DNA from 3 places in the Paenibacillus konkukensis genome. Region 1 is predicted to be linked to each of the others. Evidence: riboswitches for the same ligand, from Rfam matches in the RefSeq annotation. Region 1 holds a riboswitch; each other region holds the start of a gene.
What was found. Region 1 has a riboswitch for ZMP and ZTP ahead of rpiB (ribose 5-phosphate isomerase B). Riboswitches for the same ligand answer to the same signal wherever they lie in the genome.

Region 1 (4,135 bases):
AGGCTAAATGTTAGTAAGAAAGTCCGGGATACAGCGGGAATTGAGCGGTCAAGTCTTTAACCATGCCGCGCGCTTTGTCATGCACTGCCGCATCGGCAGGATTTTTCAAAGTCAAAGCGATAATTTTGGCGATCGTCTTCATCGCTTCTTGATCCATGCCGCGGGATGTAGCGGCCGGAGTGCCCACGCGGATACCGCTTGTGATCATCGGCTTCGCCGGATCGAACGGGATCGCGTTTTTGTTGACCGTAACGCCCACTTCGTCAAGCAGATGCTCGGCGTCTTTACCGCTGATGTTCAAATTGCGCAGGTCGATCAGCATCAAGTGGTTGTCGGTACCGCCGGATACGAGATCGACGCCTTCGGCGATCAACGACTCGGCCAGCGTTTTGGCGTTGTTGACGACGTTTTGCGCATACGTTTTGAATTCAGGCTGCAGCGCTTCGCCGAACGATACGGCTTTGGCCGCGATCGTATGCATCAGCGGTCCGCCTTGCGTGCCCGGGAATACCGCTTTATCGATAGCCGCCGCCCATGGCTTGCGGCACAGGATCATACCGCCGCGAGGACCGCGCAGCGTCTTGTGCGTCGTCGTCGTGACGAAATGAGCGTAAGGAACCGGATTCTGGTGCAAGCCTGCCGCTACAAGGCCGGCGATGTGCGCCATATCGACCATCAAGAGAGCGCCGACATCGTTAGCGATCTGGCCCAATGCTTCGAAGTCGATCATACGCGGATAAGCGCTCGCTCCGGCAACGATCATGCGGGGCTTATGCTTGAACGCCGCTTTGCGGACTTCGTCATAATCGATCCGGGAATCGGATTCTCTGACGCCGTAAGCGACGAAGTTGTACAAGAGACCGGAAGCGTTGACCGGGCTGCCGTGCGTCAAATGGCCGCCGTGCGCCAGGTTCATGCCGAGCACGGTATCTCCGGGCTGCAGCGCAGCCAAATAAACCGCCATGTTCGCTTGCGCGCCGGAGTGAGGCTGCACGTTCGCATGTTCTGCGCCGAACAATTCTTTAGCGCGGTCGCGTGCGATCTCTTCGACGATGTCGACGTATTCGCAGCCGCCGTAGTAGCGTCTGCCCGGATAACCTTCGGCATATTTGTTCGTCAGGACGGTGCCCATAGCTTGCATAACGGCTTCGCTGACAAAGTTTTCGGAAGCGATCAGTTCGATTTTATCGCGCTGGCGGCCAATTTCAAGATTCATAGCCTCGACGATTTTCGGGTCTTGTTTGCGTAATTGTTCCACGGATAAATCCTCCTTTATGATCATGAGATAGATTTAAAATGAATCCTGTTCATGCAGGTATTGCCTTTTATGTTATAAACCGATTCGTTCCTCCGGCGGCCGGCAAGCGGTCAGGAGCACGTCCCCTCGCCGTCCGGTTCCGCCGTATAGACGGCCCGAGCGCCGCCAATCAGCTTAGGACGCGTATAGGCCATCTGCACATACGCTTGACCGATCATCCGTATGGACGGTCTAAGAGGGACCGCCACCCGCTTCAGATGCATGCCGATCAGCGTGCCGCCGATATCGATACCGGCATGGGCTTCGATCGTCTCCACGACTAAGGCGTCCTTCAGATGCTTGAAAGCGTAGGAGGCCATAGAACCGCCGGCGCGGGGCACCGGTACGACCGCAACCTGCTCTAGCCGATACTCCCGCATTGCTGCCCGCTCCACGACCAGCGCGCGGTTCAGATGCTCGCAGCATTGAAACGCGGGGTAAAAGCCGGATTCGGCACGCACCGTCTCTATTGCGGCAAACAACTGCTCGGCAACCCGCTCCGTTCCGGATGTGCCGATGTGCTTGCCGAGCACCTCGCTCGTGCTTGTCCCGAACACGACAATTTGCCCCGGCTGAATGCCGCCCGCCCGGACCAGCTCGCGAAGCGCTTGTTCCATCGGAGCGCGAATCGCGCCAAAATCCAGTGCGTCGGAAACGGTTGATACGTCAAGACCGGAATGTTCGCTGTTGTTCAAGATCATCGCCTCTTCCTGTCAAGCTGCCCGCTTAAGGATGAATCGCGTACTTGTCTTCCAATGCTTTGACTTTATTGATCCGGTTTTGATGGCGTTCCCCTTGCGAAAATTCGGTTTCGAGCCAGATTTTCACAATCTCCTGCGCGACTCCCGGCCCGATCACTCTCTCGCCCATCGCAAGCACATTCGTATCGTTGTGCTCTCGCGTCGCTTTAGCGGAGAATAAGTCGTGAACCAGCGCACAGCGAATGCCCGGCACCTTGTTCGCGGCGATCGTCATGCCGATCCCCGTTCCGCAGATCAGAATCCCTTTGTCCGCTTGGCCGGCAACGACTTGATCGCATACCGCAATCGCATAATCCGGATAATCGACGGAATCCGAACAATTACAGCCCAGATCGGTGACCTGATGCCCGAGCGATTCGATAAACCCAATCAATTCATCCTTCAAACGAACTCCCGCGTGGTCTGCTCCCATTGCAATTTTCATGTGTCTTTAGCCTCCTAACCATAGTTAGCTTCATTATACCCGAAATATGGCTGAAACACGAAAAAAGAGCATACTGCGTGCTGATATCAGCACGACGATGCTCTTTGCCCAGGCGACCGGCCGTATACCCCGATGCTCCACTGTGGTTACTCCCACTCGTCGCCAGTTACACCGGGTCTGTTCATGTACCCTTATCATAACGGAAATGACGTTTCCTGTAAAGCCTAAAACGGCTCTAAGCGCGAACCTGCGCGTTTAATTTTTAAGCTTCGCAATCAGCTTGACAAGCGCCCCTTCAATTTCGGCGGCGCACTCGCGGTACAGCGATAACGGGCCTCCGAACGGGTCGGCGATATCATAGTCGGGCAGCTTGCGTTCCAGCGTTAAAATCCGCGCCCGCTCCTCGTCCGTAACTTGCTGGGACAAAGCGCGCTTAACCTGAAGATCGGCAATCAGCCGCTCCATTTCGGCAATGCGCTCGGCCGCTCCCGGGTCGTCCTCGACGAACTCCTTCAGCGTAAAAATTTTGTCCATATGCTCCGGATATTTTCCGATCGCATGCTGTTTATGGCCGGAAGTCATCGTCAAAATCACATCGGCCCATTCCATTAGCGGCTTCGTCAAAGCGTTGGAGGTGATGCTGTCGTCAAAGCCTTTTTCTTTTAAAACCGAGGCGGCGTGATTGGACACGGGCGACCCGTCGAATGCCGCAACCCCGGCCGAGCGAACTTCAATATGCCGCAAATCGTGCTCCTCCAGCATCCTCCTAAGAATCCCTTCGGCCATCGGACTGCGGCAGGTGTTGCCTGTGCAAACGAATAAGATTCGATTCATGGGGATTCCCTGCCTTTTTCTCAAATTGTACATTAACATCATTGTACCTTAAAACGCTGCAAATAGGGGCAGCGAGATCATCCATTTTTGGCAAAGCCAAGCTTATAGTAAAAAATGCAGGCCGAAAGCCAGCAGGATAACGCCTCCCATGGCTTCCCCATATTCGCCTATCCAGCGTCCCATTTTGCTGCCGAGCAGCAGGCCGATTATAGACATCATCCCTCCGACCGTACCGAACATCACCACGGTGAGCGCCATATCGCCGGCGAACATGCCGAGCGATACGCCGACGGAGAACGAATCGATGCTGACGCTAAGCGCAAACAGCGTAATCCCCCATAGCGTCCGGTGATCGATCGACCTCGTCTCTTCTCCCTTTAGGGAGCTGTATACCATATGTACGCCAAGCAGCAGGAGCAGGGCTCCGCCGGCCTTGGTAGCTATGCCGCCGAGCAGCGAGCTGACATAGCTCCCCATAAACATCCCCAGCAGGGGCATGAGCATATGGAACAAAGCGATCACTACGCTAAGCTTCAAAATATCCAGCTTCCGTATGCCCTTCATGCCAATCCCTATGCCCAGCGACAGCGCGTCCAGCCCGAGGGCGACAGCCATAATGAATATTGCAATGAATTGCCCCAGCATTAGCGGCGTTGCCCAATCCATATCCCCTTACCCCCTGTCCCGTTCCTAATCAACATATGCGGACGAGTAGGGAAACATGCCTTCGGGCGCCCAGCCGGGCATCGGGATGCTGTGATATAATGCCGGAATGAGTCTTACATCCCATTTATCGCAGGAGGAATCCGATTATGAGCA
Region 2 (4,135 bases), 1.3 Mb from region 1:
CTCGCGACGGCGGTCTCATGAGGTAAGGTCACTCCTTACCTACAGCACGATAACGTGTGCTACTGACGTTCGGGACTACTCGCCTACCGGACCGATGAACAGCCGACCGACAGGTTTTCGAGCGAAAGCTCCGAGATGACAATGCGCTAACGGATTATGGCAAAGGTTTCAGCTTTCCCCCTGCTCTCTGGGCATAAGTGCCGCTGCGCTTATTCTCTTCATCGCTTTTATAAGTTTAAAAACTGAGCTTAGGAAAACAGTAAACCCCTTCCATCCTGACGACGGCATATTCATGCCGTACATAGGGACGAAAGGGGTCAATTTCGCGGTACCACCCTGATTCACCGCTCATCTTGCGATAGCGGTCTCATGAGGTAAGGATGCTCCTTACCTACAGCACGATAACGTGTGCTATTCCGTTCGGGACTACTTGCCCATCCGGCTGATATACAGCCGACCGACAGGCTTTCGAGCGAAAGCTCGGAGATGACGGCACGTTAGCGGATTACGGCAAAGGTTTCAGCTTTCCCCCTGCTCTCTGGACATAAGAGCCGCTGCGTGGATTCTCTTCATCGCTTATTGAACATTCTGAATATTTCTATATTATCACAAAGTTTAAAAATGTAAACTCTCTACAAACAATATTTTTCGTAAGGAACGTAAATCTTCTGCTCACAGCATAAAACCAATAATTCTTATCTATTTTATCAACTTTCTTCTTGACGCCTATTGTGGAGCAATGCTACGATTTACGTAACATTCGTAAAGCCTCCTTTATCGCATCCGATTTTTCAAGAAAAAACAGGCTGCAAGCCGAACCCGAGTCGGAGGAGTCATAAGTAAGTCGACCAGACGACTGGAGACTCCCCCTTGTAAGGGCCGGAGTCTTTTTTGCGCTGCGCGGGAACGATTAATCCGGCCGGATTCCATGTTTCCAAACCATATTTTTAGGAGAGTGAAACTTATGTCCAAAGTAACCGTCATTTCCGGCAGCCCGTCAGCAAGCTCCCGCTTGAATGGAGTGCTGCAAGCCGTTCAGACCCATTTGAACGCCGCTTCCCTCGATATCGCCACAATCGACGTGCGCAATCTGCCGCCGGAGGATCTGATCTATACGAATTTCGAAAGCCCGGCGATCGTCGCCGCCAATCAAAGCGTCGCCGAAGCGGATGCGGTTATCGTCGCTACGCCGATCTATAAGGCATCTTATACCGGTGTGATCAAAACCTTCCTCGATTTGATTCCGCAAAAAGGTCTGGAAGGCAAAGTCATTTTTCCCGTCGCCATCGGCGGCACAATCGCTCATCTGCTCGCTCTGGAATATGCGCTCAAACCCGTTCTTGCTGCGTTAGGCGCCAGAACCCAGCTCGCCGGCGTGTTTGCTTTGGATTCCCAGGTTAAGCGCAACGAAGACGGCTCTTTCGAGCTTGCGGAAGAGCTGGAGCAGCGTTTGGCGGCAGCGGCCCGGGAATTCATCCGGGAGATCGAGCTTCGCTTGGCATCCCGCAACGCAGCGCTCTGATCGCAGCGAAAACAGCGCCGGCCGTCGCCGGTCCGGCGATCCGCAGCCGCAATAAAGCGATTAAGCATCATTTTCGAATATTTTGCCCACTTCCCATCCCCGCTGCAATTTGTTACACTTACATATAAATAGGTTGTATGTGACTGGCGATGAAAGTGGAATCAACCACAAGGGAGCATACAATAGGAACGTGCCGTTCGCCTGGGAAAAGTATTTCAATAGCTGCGTCTTCGATGCGGTTATTGGAATGCTTTTTTTGTTTTCTCCGCTCATTACGATATTCAAGTACAGGAGGTATTCGAAATGACTGTTATGATGAAAGCAAAAGAAGCGGCCGATCTCGTATACGAAGCGGTCCGCACCCGCGTCGAGCAGCTGAACGGCAAGGGAGTTCGGCCGCAGCTCGCCGCTCTGCTGGTCGACGGAGATCCGGCCTCGGCCTACTATGCCCAGGCCAAACGGAAAGTCGCCGACAAGCTGGGAGTACAGTTCCAGCTGCACACCTTCGATAAAAACGTAAGCGAGAAGCAAGTCCTCGATCTCATCGACCGCCTAAATAAGGACCCGGAGGTGCACGGAATGATGCTGGAGCTGCCGCTGCCCGATCACCTCAATACACCAGCAATCGTCAAATCCGTCTCTCCCGCTAAAGATATCGACGGTATCACGCCGGATAACAAGCTGGCTACAATAACCGGCGAGATCGGGCTGTATCCCGCTACCCCGCAGGCTTGTATCCGGCTGCTCAAGCATTACGGCTACCGTCTCGCAGGAAAGCACGTCGTGCTTGTCGGACGCGGCCAAACGGTAGGCCTCCCCTTGTTCCATATGCTGCAGCGGGAGCAAGCGACCGTTACGGTATGCCACTCCCGCACGCCGGACATCGGGGCGCATCTGCGGCATGCCGATATTGCGTTCGTCGCCGTCGGCCGTCCCGAAACCGTTAACCGGCATCTGGTTCATTCCGAATTGGTCGTTATCGACGCCGGAATCAATGAAGGGGACAACGGCCGCATGATCGGCGATGTAGCTCAGGACGTGGCGGAGCATGTCGCTGCCATCACGCCGGTGCCGGGCGGGGTAGGCACCTTAACGACCGCTCTGCTTTTTGAAAACTTGCTCAAAGCCGTCGACATTCAGCTTCAGGCAAGAGGAGGGGAACTATGATGAGCGCAATATCATGGGACCAATCGATTCGCAGCTTTATTCAGCAGACGGGCAGTTCCAAGCCTACGCCCGGCGGCGGAAGCGTAGCCGCTCTGGTTGCCGCGTTGGGCGCTTCTATGACCTCTATGGTCGGCAATCTCTCAACGGGAGAAAAGTTCGCAGAGCATGAGCCGTTAATGACAGATGTTCTTCAAAAAATGACAGACTTAAGCAGCGTCTGCGAACAACTGCTCGCCGACGATATTCGCTCCTTCGATACGTATATGGAGGCTCTCAAGCTTCCCAAAAGCACGGATGAAGAAAAACGGCTGCGGCAGCAGACGATCGGCCAAGCGACGGCGGCGGCGGTCGAAGTGCCGCTTCGCCTTATGGACGTCTGCAGCCAGGCGATGCAGCACACTTGCAGCATTGCCGAAGCCTGCAACAAGAACGTTATCTCCGATCTGGGCATCGGAGCGATTCTGTTTGAAGCGGCGGCGCAATCCGCTCTGCTTACCGTAGATATTAACCTCGCGTCGATGAAGGACAGCGATGCCAAGCATGGGTACGCGGAACAAGCCGCCAGATGCATGCAGCATATTCAAAACGCTAGGAGCGAAGTGCTGGAGACAGTACGGCGCAGAATCCGGGGACAATCTTAATCACGGAAACTTGTCCTAGTCAACAACAAAAAAGGATCACCTCTCTCCCAAGCGGCTTGGCTTCGGCAGATCAGGCGATCCTTCTCTTATGCATAAAACTAGCGTTTCATTTCATCAAAGAACGTGCGAAGGGCAAGACTTCCATCAATCCGGTACGATAAAATAATCCTTACCGTACAAGTGGACGACTTCTTTACTCTCTGCCTTGTTCGAGCTGCGTCTGGCAAGCGATTGAATATATTCATAGGCAGCCTTCTGATCCAGCTCGTTCAATCCATCCAACAAATGCAGCAGCTTTTCTTTGTAGACCATGTGAAATCCTCCTCTCAAATTGTACAACAGTTGAGGCGGGAAGACTTTTTTTGCTTGGAGGGTGCACGAAAAGCACAAGGGTAGACCTTGTGCTTTAATAAGCAAATCTATCCTTCCCACTCCGCTTACGAGGTTAGCTGTCGGATTCGGGCAGTGAGAATTCGCCCTACAACATGCAGTTGACTGCACATTGATTCACCCCATGATACTTGGGTCCCCCGTTTTTCTTAAAAAAGAAAACTCAGCGACATTAACTACTATTTAGTTATACCTTATTTTAACTCGATTTGAAACGCATTGTAAAGTCCAATTTATTTCCAGCTCGCTTCCTCTGCGCAACGAGACTGTCCCGGCATTATCTCCCAAAATAGCAAAAAGACGTGCCCGGAAGCTCCGAATAGCACGCCTTTCTTATTTCATTGATTCAGCTCCGCTTAAAATGCGGCCCGTTCAGCGTTGTCTCCTGCCGCTTGAAGCGACGTTATTCTCACGC
Region 3 (4,135 bases), 3.6 Mb from region 1:
AATTCAGGCAGGTCGTGCAGAGAAGCGCCGCCGGTGAGCCGGTGAATACGGCGACGACCTACAAGGACGAGCGGATCAGCCTCGGCACGTTCAGCAGGGACGTCATGTGGAATCAGCGGCGCAATCTGCTCGCCTATGTGCCGAACGGGGAAGGCTTTACCTATATGCATCTGCGTTTTTTGCACGACGGATACGATTATTCGTCGGCCGTCTTCTACGGCGAGCAGCTGCAAAACGACGTTCTGTTCGGCATCGGCTTCTGCACGGACGGCGGGGACACCCATATCGGGCTCGATCCGATCGACGGGACGATCGAGGCGTCCGACCTGCGGCTGCGGTTGGAATTCGGCGGCAGTCAGGAAGGCGTTGCGGCGGATTTGACCGACGCTTGGAGCGAAGCCGCCGCTGAAGCGGGCACCGCGCTTGAAGCCGCTAGCGGCAGCGCCGCCGCAACGCGCGGAGGGGCGGATCTGCGGACGGCGAACGTGCGGCTGGATCGCGGGCTTGCCGTGCAGGCGCAGGTTTTGTTCGCTGCCTTCGACGGCGAACGCCCCGAATGGAAGATAAGCGCGGACGAAGGCAAATTATGCGTAGACTATGTGATCTACGCCGGAGCCAGGAAGCGCTTCGATTTTCGCGGCATGGAGCAGGCGCTGCTCGTGTTCGCCCTGCGTCTGGGCAGCGCAGCGGAGCCGGCGGGGCTGAACGCGTCCGCCGTGCCGGAGCGCGCCGCCGCCGCTGTTTCGGCTTCGGCCGAGAGGAAGCCGGAGGGCCCCGGCGCTGCGGCTCCGGAGGCCGCCGAAGCGGCTGAGCGCCGTCCGCGCGTGCATGCCGAATGGCATACGGACGGCGGCGGGACGCTGCGGCTGAGCCTGCCGCTTAAACCCGCGCCGAAGCAGGAGATGCTTCAGCCATAGCAAACGCGAAGAAAGGGGAGCTTCATATGTCCAAAGGAACTGTGGTAACCAATGAGTTTGCCGAATATACGGACGCATACACCGGCCGCAAGGTAACCAGGCTCACGTCGCCGGAGTATATGAGCCACCACCCTTATTTTTATTATAAAATGGTGACGGACGATAGCCGTTATCTTATTTACGCCAGCGACAGAGAAGGCGATGGAGCGCGCCAGCTGTACAAGATGGATTTGCACGACGGCACGGCGGTGCAGCTGACCGAAGGCGGCGGCGTCCATGATTTCAGCTGCTCGCTTACGAGCGACGACAAGCATTTGATCTTTTGCCGGGATCAGCGCGTAATCCGGATGGATTTGGCTTCCTTGAGCGAGGAGACGATCTATGAGACGCCGGCCGGCTGGCAGGCGAACGCCAATCCGGGATTGAGCCCGGACGACCGTTACCTGGTGCTGACCGAGATGAACGAGCGGGATGTCGTGCCCGAACGGGGCGATTGGTCGACCTTCGAACCGCAGTGGGCGGCGAGGCCGCACTGCCGGATCGTCTATGTGGACATCGAGCGCCGCACTTCCCATGTCGTTCATGAAGAGCCGCATTGCTGGCTCGGTCATCCGCAGATTCGGCCGGGCGATCCGTCGACGATCCTGTTCTGCCACGAAGGGCCGTGGAACCGGATCGACGCGAGGCTGTGGCTGATTCAAGCCGACGGCTCGAATATGCGCTGCGCGAAGCCGCAAACGCATGAAGAGCTGATCACGCATGAATATTGGCTCGCCGACGGCTCCAGGTTTGCGTTTGTTTACCGCCATCACGAGCAGGGACTGAAGGAGAGCATCCGGTTTATCGATCCCGCGACGCTGAAGGAAGAGATTTGGATGGAATGCTCCAAGTACTGCCATTTTATTTCCAACCGGGATCATACGTTCATCGTCGGCGACGGCCAGCTGCCGGAGGAGCATTTCATTTATCTCGTCGATGTACAGAAGCGGACCGAGGAGAAGCTGTGCTCTCACGGCACCAGCTGGAAAGGCTACGGCAACACGCAGGACGCCCATCCTCACCCGTCGTTTGCTCCCGACAGCTCCTTCGTTATTTTTACGTCCGACCGGGAAGGGATGCCTTGCATTTACCGGGCCGAGCTGTAAAATAAGGATTGCTATTATCTGAATTTTCTGATATAAAAAGATTAATGAAAAACGGACTGCGCGCGACTGGCGGAGCATGGGGAACCATGAGGGAGCGCGCAGCGGATGAGCCGTACGCCTGGGCGAAGTATTCGGTCTATTATGGACCGGATACTTTTTTTCGTTTTCCCGGGCACGCAGGAGCAACGGTTCCCGAGAACGGCGGGGAACAGGTCGACGTTGCCGGGAGCAACGGGAATTTGCCGTTATTTAACTTTTACTGTGAATGAATAGGAGAAGGAGGAAATTCGAATGAACATTCGCTGGCTGCAAGCAGAAGACATCCGTGAGGTAGAGGCGATGATGGCGGACTATCCGCTGCAATATCCGAAGTTTGTGAGGGAGCGCTATCCGTCCCGCTGGGCGGACCATTTGCGTACGAAAAACCGAAACGCATGCGGCTATGCCGTCGCCGTGTCGGAGGGGGAGCGGCTGATTGTCGGCCATGCGGGCTATGTGTTCAATCAGGAAGCCGGGATGTACGAGATCGTCGGAGTGGTCGTTTCATCTCGGTATGGACGTCAAGGGACGGGAAGAGCGCTGCTGCGATTCGTCGAAGAGCGGCTTCGCAGCGAGGGAGCGGAGCAGGTGTTTCTGCATACGCTGGGGCATCCCGGCAATGAAGGGACGCTTTGTTTTTATCGCAGTATCGGTTATTTTCAAACAAGCCATGAAATCGATTTCTTCAGGTCCGGTTACCACCGGGTTACGTTCGTCAGACGGCTTGCCCGCGATGAGACGGCGGAATCGGCTCTGACGATCCGGCCCGCGGTGAGCGAAGAGGAGCGGGAGACATTCGCTTCGATCCTGGAGGAAGGGGCGTTCTGGCTCGCCGATCGGGGAGCGGCAATGTGCACGAAGCGGCAGGTGACGGCGGAGTCCATCGCTGCAGCCTACGGCCGGGAAGGGCTGTACGTCGCCTATGTGAATGGACAGGCGGCGGGTGCCGTGATTGTGCAAGCCGGCCTAGACGGGGGCCAGCCAGACGGTCCGCAGGCAGACGCGCTCCGGCTGCACAAGCTGTGCGTGCGCCGGGCCTATGCGGGAACGGGCTTGTCCAGAAGAATCGTCGGTTGGACTATCGCCTATGCCCGTGAGAAGGGCTTGCGGCGGGTACGGCTGGACTGTGCCGCAGACAGGCCCAAGCTTTGCGCGTTCTACGAAAGCTTGGGATTTCGCAAGGCTGGCGAGACGCTAGTATTGGGCAAATACCCGACGGCTTTTTACGAGTACGGCTGGGAATAAGAAGGCGTGGGATTATTTTACATTTGCGCGAGCGGCTAGGTCCGTAGTATATAATAAGTTTACTATGACCGCGCATAACAGCATAACGCCGCCTGGTCTCTATATCGTAGAAGGGAAGAAGCAGGGTGAAGATGAAGCTTCCGGCCAGCTCGTTTCAGAACAAGCTTATGCTATCGTATCTCGTCATTATTTTAATTCCCGTTTTGTCCGCGCTGTTTATATTGGGGCTCGATTTTTACAACCAAACGAAGCGCAGCTACGAAGATATTATGAATCAATTGAACAAGCGGACCAACCTGATCGTATCCGATTTTTTTTCCAACATATCGCGTTATTCTTATTTTTATTTGACGGATAACCGCTTGAAGCGGATTTTGGAGAAGAAGAACGTGCAGAGCAATCTGGAATTTATCGACGACGCCAACTATATGCAGCAAGCGATGGATCAGAACCTGCTGATGAACGGGCAGCTCGTCGGCATTTCGGTCACGGGCGTTAATGGAAGGGTTTACAGCAGCACCGGCGCCAATACCGGATACCTTGACAAGCTGCTCGGCGAACTGCCTGCGGATAAACTGCGGAAGGGCAAAATTATTGTCACCAACGCTTATGAAAGCAATATTGTCAGCAATCAAGGGAAGGTCGTTTCCGTGCTGCGTTACTTATCGGATTTGGATCATGTGAAGGGGCAGGACGTCTACGCGAAGCTGGACATCAAGTTTAAGGTCATCGAGAATCTGTTCGGGGGGATTTCGGGGTCCAACAGCGAGGTGGGGACGATTGTGTTTG

Region 2: linked by a shared signal. The riboswitch ahead of SK3146_RS12665 (bifunctional 5,10-methylenetetrahydrofolate dehydrogenase/5,10-methenyltetrahydrofolate cyclohydrolase) and the one ahead of rpiB (ribose 5-phosphate isomerase B) in region 1 are both predicted to bind ZMP and ZTP.
Region 3: linked by a shared signal. The riboswitch ahead of SK3146_RS02900 (GNAT family N-acetyltransferase) and the one ahead of rpiB (ribose 5-phosphate isomerase B) in region 1 are both predicted to bind ZMP and ZTP.

The regions. Positions count from the first base shown of each region.
Region 1 is NZ_CP027059.1:4,294,092-4,298,226, forward strand. Features, by position in the region: gene glyA (serine hydroxymethyltransferase) at 11-1,258, opposite strand; gene SK3146_RS18475 (TIGR01440 family protein) at 1,369-1,998, opposite strand; gene rpiB (ribose 5-phosphate isomerase B) at 2,024-2,482, opposite strand; ZMP/ZTP riboswitch at 2,582-2,662, opposite strand; gene SK3146_RS18485 (low molecular weight protein arginine phosphatase) at 2,738-3,316, opposite strand; gene SK3146_RS18490 (manganese efflux pump MntP) at 3,419-3,982, opposite strand; gene SK3146_RS18495 (NUDIX domain-containing protein) at 4,129-4,135, shown strand, end outside.
Region 2 is NZ_CP027059.1:2,963,617-2,967,751, forward strand. Features, by position in the region: gene ssuE (NADPH-dependent FMN reductase) at 965-1,522, shown strand; ZMP/ZTP riboswitch at 1,652-1,736, shown strand; gene SK3146_RS12665 (bifunctional 5,10-methylenetetrahydrofolate dehydrogenase/5,10-methenyltetrahydrofolate cyclohydrolase) at 1,826-2,689, shown strand; gene SK3146_RS12670 (cyclodeaminase/cyclohydrolase family protein) at 2,689-3,330, shown strand; gene SK3146_RS12675 (hypothetical protein) at 3,475-3,642, opposite strand; cyclic di-AMP (ydaO/yuaA leader) riboswitch at 3,750-3,899, opposite strand; gene SK3146_RS12680 (S-layer homology domain-containing protein) at 4,130-4,135, opposite strand, start outside.
Region 3 is NZ_CP027059.1:679,453-683,587, reverse strand. Features, by position in the region: gene SK3146_RS02910 (hypothetical protein) at 1-917, shown strand, start outside; gene SK3146_RS02905 (oligogalacturonate lyase family protein) at 944-2,062, shown strand; ZMP/ZTP riboswitch at 2,115-2,193, shown strand; gene SK3146_RS02900 (GNAT family N-acetyltransferase) at 2,354-3,346, shown strand; gene SK3146_RS02895 (sensor histidine kinase) at 3,478-4,135, shown strand, end outside.